Regions from separate parts of the Vibrio spartinae genome, predicted to be linked through region 2. Evidence: predicted binding sites of a transcription regulator. Region 2 holds the regulator's gene; the other holds the start of a gene.
What was found. The regulator CRP, encoded in region 2, controls carbon source genes, mostly activating them, when cyclic AMP is high. The targets are predictions, from matches to a motif close to TGTGANNNNNNTCACA.

Region 1 (2,210 bases), on a different replicon from region 2:
AGGCCATTTTTTCCGGACTTCCTGTAAAAAACGGTGATTAATTTCATAGATGATTTCCATATGGCGCGGTAGCAGACGCTGGATCAATGCTTCATCCCATGTTTCCAACGCTTCAGGCAACAACGTATGATTGGTATAGGCAAATGTCTGACTACAAATGCCCCATGCGTCCTCCCAAAGCATGTTTTGTTCATCGACAAAAATCCGCATCAATTCAGGGATAGCAATGGCTGGGTGGGTATCATTGAGCTGAATCGTTTCATACTGGGGCAACTCGGCCAGTTGATGTCCTGCCGCCTGATGACGACGCAGAATATCCCGGACAGAAGCAGCACTGTGAAAATACTGCTGCATCAAACGCAGTGTCTTACCTTTTTCATGGTTATCATTCGGATAGAGCACTTTGGTAATGTTGCCGGCATCAATCAAGCCGTGTTGTGCTTCAAAGTAGTTGCCGTTGTTAAAGCTTTCTAAAGAAAATGGCGCAATCGCCCGACACTCCCATAAACGCAGCGGATACACGGTCTCACTTTTATATCCGACCACCGGAATATCCCACGGCATTCCCTTAACCGTCATGCCCGGAACCCATTTGCGTCTTTCTTGCCCATCAACCGTTTCGGTGGTGACATAACCGTAGAAACCAATTTCCTGTGCCAGTTCTGGCCGTGCAACTTCCCACGGATATCCTTCGATCCCACACCAAGCATCCGGGGCTTCTTTCTGATGGCACGCTTCAAACGACTGTTTGAACAAGCCATATTCATAGTGCAGTCCGTAACCGACTGTCGGAAATTCCTGAGCTGCCAGTGAATCCATAAAACAAGCAGCCAAACGTCCTAAACCACCATTCCCCAATGAAGGATCCCGCTCTTCTTCAAGCAGATCGGTTAAATCGAGCCCCAGTTCAGCCACGGCGTCACCAATGGCCTCGTAAACGCCCATATTGAGTAAGTTATTACCGGTCAAACGACCAACCAGAAATTCCAGAGAAAGATAATTGACACTTTTTGCATTCAGAATTCGTTCATCCTGCTCAGTTTCCAGTAGATCAAATGTGGTGAGTTCTGCCAACGCACGGGACATAGCCAAATACCAAGAGCGCTTGGTCGCATTTTCGACGGTTGTCGCATAAGTTGATGTCAGATGACGCTTTACATTCTCCAAAAATAGCGTCTTATCAAACGACTTCTGCAATACTGCTTTCATCGTAACCCCTCCCAAACAGGTAACGAGCTGACTGAAATCCGTCTCCGCCAGTTCAGGGACGAAGATATGTCGGATACGAAGCAACTGTCGCAGTCACTTCCGTTCAGTCATAAAAATCATATGGTATACAGCAGACTTACCATGTTGAGGTGTGATAGATGTCAACTTCTGTGTTGAACACGATTCACAATACCTTTAGATAGTAACCTTAGTCGTTAAATTGAACTCCTTGTGTCATTTTCAGTTAAGAAAGTCTACAAAAAGTGACAAATATCACATATTGATAACATAATATCGGCTCAAAGTACCAGAGATATGATCTTTTTTTTCTCAATTTTTCGTCTTAACCAGACAGAGTCATGGTACTTCAGCATAACGACATCGAAATGTAAGTAAATACTTACATTCAAATCAAGCGTTATTCAAAAAAGCGTATAGGCAAGAGACATTCACAGATGTGTGATTGAAGGTGATAAAAATAAAGGCATCGAATGATGCCTTTACAATTCTCATATGAAGATGTGTACGAGTCAGAAACTCAGTGGAATCAGTTCAATACCGAGAACAGCACTAAAACTCATCACCACAATCAACGAGTGTTTGAACACCGCTTTTGACCATGCTTCGAAGTTATCCGACGTCATACGCCGGAATGTCACTCGGGTCCACATCAAGCAAACAACCGAGGCGACCACCAAGTATTCGTAACTTGTATTACCGACGAGGTATAACCCCAGCGCAACAACATTGAAGGCAACCACATAAGCTATCATATGTTTGCGAGCCTTATCGATCCCTGCAACCACCGGCAGTACCGGAATCCCGGCCTGACGATAGTCCTGCAGTCTGAACATCGCGATCGCATAAGAGTGCGGCATCTGCCATAGACAAAATAAGCTGAACAGCAAAACACCTTCCAGACTGATGTAGTTAGTGACTGCCAGATAACCCGCCAATGGTGGCACTGCGCCAGAAATACTCCCAACCAATGTGCCGTATAC
Region 2 (2,210 bases):
AGTTTGAGCGAAAAATGTTAGCCGCGCAGCACTTTGAGCATCCGAATCCCAAGTTACCCAAAGTTTTCATCAGTGAATTGGAAGTTGAGCGCTGTTCTGAATCTTTGCAAAAGATTGTGAGAAGCCTGGTCTCCCATGTCCGGCCTGAGATGGTAGCTGATGCTAATTTCCTTTATGGCGGACGTTTGTGGCCCGTGTCACTCGAGCAATATTATTTGTTGGCCGAAGAAAGTGAGTATGCCGCTTGGGTTGCCGCACATGGTTATGGTGCGAACCATTTTACCGTGAGTGTGAATCAGTTGGCCCGCTTTAATCAGGTCGCGGACGTTAATGCTTATCTGCACCAGCATGATTTTGTGATCAATTCATCAGGTGGTGAAGTAAAAGGTTCACCTGCGCTATTTCTGGAACAGTCCTCAACCATGGCTGATCGGGTTGCAGTTGAATTTGATGAAGCGGAGTTGTTGGTTCCCGGTGGTTTTTATGAGTTTGCCAAACGTTATCCGATGAGCAATGGCATATTGTATCCCGGATTTGTCGAAGCTTCCGCGGACAAAATTTTTGAAAGTACTCATGCTCAAAGTACTCATACTCAAAGTACACATGGTCAGTGATGTATTATGTTTAATCGTAGCAAATAAAAGAGCCATCGCGAGGATGGCTCTTTTGTTGGTTCAAGCAGAAAAAATTATCTTGTACCGTAAACAACGATTGTTTTTCCGTGGGCTGAAATAAGGTTCTGCTCTTCAAGCATTTTCAAAATGCGACCAACGGTTTCACGAGAACAGCCGACAATCTGGCCGATCTCCTGACGAGTAATCTTGATTTGCATTCCGTCTGGATGCGTCATTGCATCGGGTTGTTTTGCCAGATTTAACAGCGTCTGGGCAATACGACCAGTCACATCCAGAAAAGCCAGATCACCGACTTTTTGGCTGGTGACTTGAAGGCGGCTTGCCATCTGTCCTGCCAAACGCATTAAAATGTCTGGGTTAACCTGAATTAACTGACGGAATTTTTTGAAGGAAATTTCTGCAACTTCGCAGGGAGATTTCGCTCTGACCCAAGCAGTCCGCTCTTGACCTTCTTCGAATAAACCAAGTTCACCGATGAAGTCACCCTGATTGAGATAGGAAAGGATCATCTCTTTTCCTTCTTCATCCTTGATCAGAACTGCAACAGATCCCTTCACGATGTAATAAAGCGTTTCCGCTTTTTCGCCTGCATGAATCAGCGTACTCTTTGAAGGGTATTTATGTATGTGACAATGTGAAAGAAACCACTCTAATGTTGGATCGGTTTGAGGTTTACCTAGAACCATAATATCTCTCTTCCTCTGCAGGGTATGCTTGCTGCTTTCCATGTTTTCGCGAAGCTTTTGAACTGAACACGTTTAAACTGAATATGTCCCCGAACTAAACACTTAGCATAAAAGCACTTGAGAAAGCCTGCAAGTTGTCTTCTGTTTCGGTATCAAATAGTATCCTTTTTCTTACACAATTTCTTGACTTTAATCGTGTCAGGACCGTGATTTAGTACGCAAAAACGTGCGCATGGTCACGGTATAGGAACTAAAAGAGCCCGATTCGTACCATTGAATCGTGATTAGCCAATTTTTCCTGTTTCAATCAATTGCTGGAGAATCGGACGAACTATCAACTCCATGGCAAAACTCATTTTCCCACCGGGGACGACAATCGTGTTATGGCATGACATAAATGAGCCATCAATCATTGCCAACAGGTAAGGGAAATCGACTTTTTTTATGCCGAGTAAGCGGATGACCACAAAACTCTCATCCAGACTTGGAATCCCTTTGGCACTCAATGGATTCGAGGTATCCACTGTCGGAACGCGCTGAAAGTTAATATGCGTCCGGGAAAATTGGGGCGTAATATAATTTAAGTAGTCATCCATTGAGCGAACGATAGAATCCATCACTGCTTCTCTGGAATGACCTCTGTCCCGGGTGTCCCGGACATATTTCTGGATCCACTCCAGATTGACGATCGGTACCATGCCAATGAGAAAATCGACATGTTGGGATACGTTGGTTTTGCCATCAACGACCCCCCCGTGGAGCCCTTCATAAAAGAGCACATTGGTATCATTGGGGAGATCCTGCCATGGCGTGAATGTTCCCGGCATCTGATTATAGGGAACCGCTTCATCAAATGTATGCAGATAGCGGCGAATTTTCCCCGTTCCGG

Region 1: the regulator CRP is predicted to act here: its motif matches at 1,472-1,487, upstream of OCU60_RS22890 (glycogen/starch/alpha-glucan phosphorylase).

Annotation. Positions count from the first base shown of each region.
Region 1 covers NZ_AP024908.1:1,176,331-1,178,540, forward strand. The annotation lists gene OCU60_RS22890 (glycogen/starch/alpha-glucan phosphorylase) at 1-1,209, opposite strand, end outside; gene cyoE (heme o synthase) at 1,740-2,210, opposite strand, start outside.
Region 2 covers NZ_AP024907.1:393,874-396,083, forward strand. The annotation lists gene OCU60_RS01675 (DUF1338 domain-containing protein) at 1-614, shown strand, start outside; gene crp (cAMP-activated global transcriptional regulator CRP) at 689-1,321, opposite strand; gene OCU60_RS01685 (phosphoribulokinase) at 1,606-2,210, opposite strand, start outside.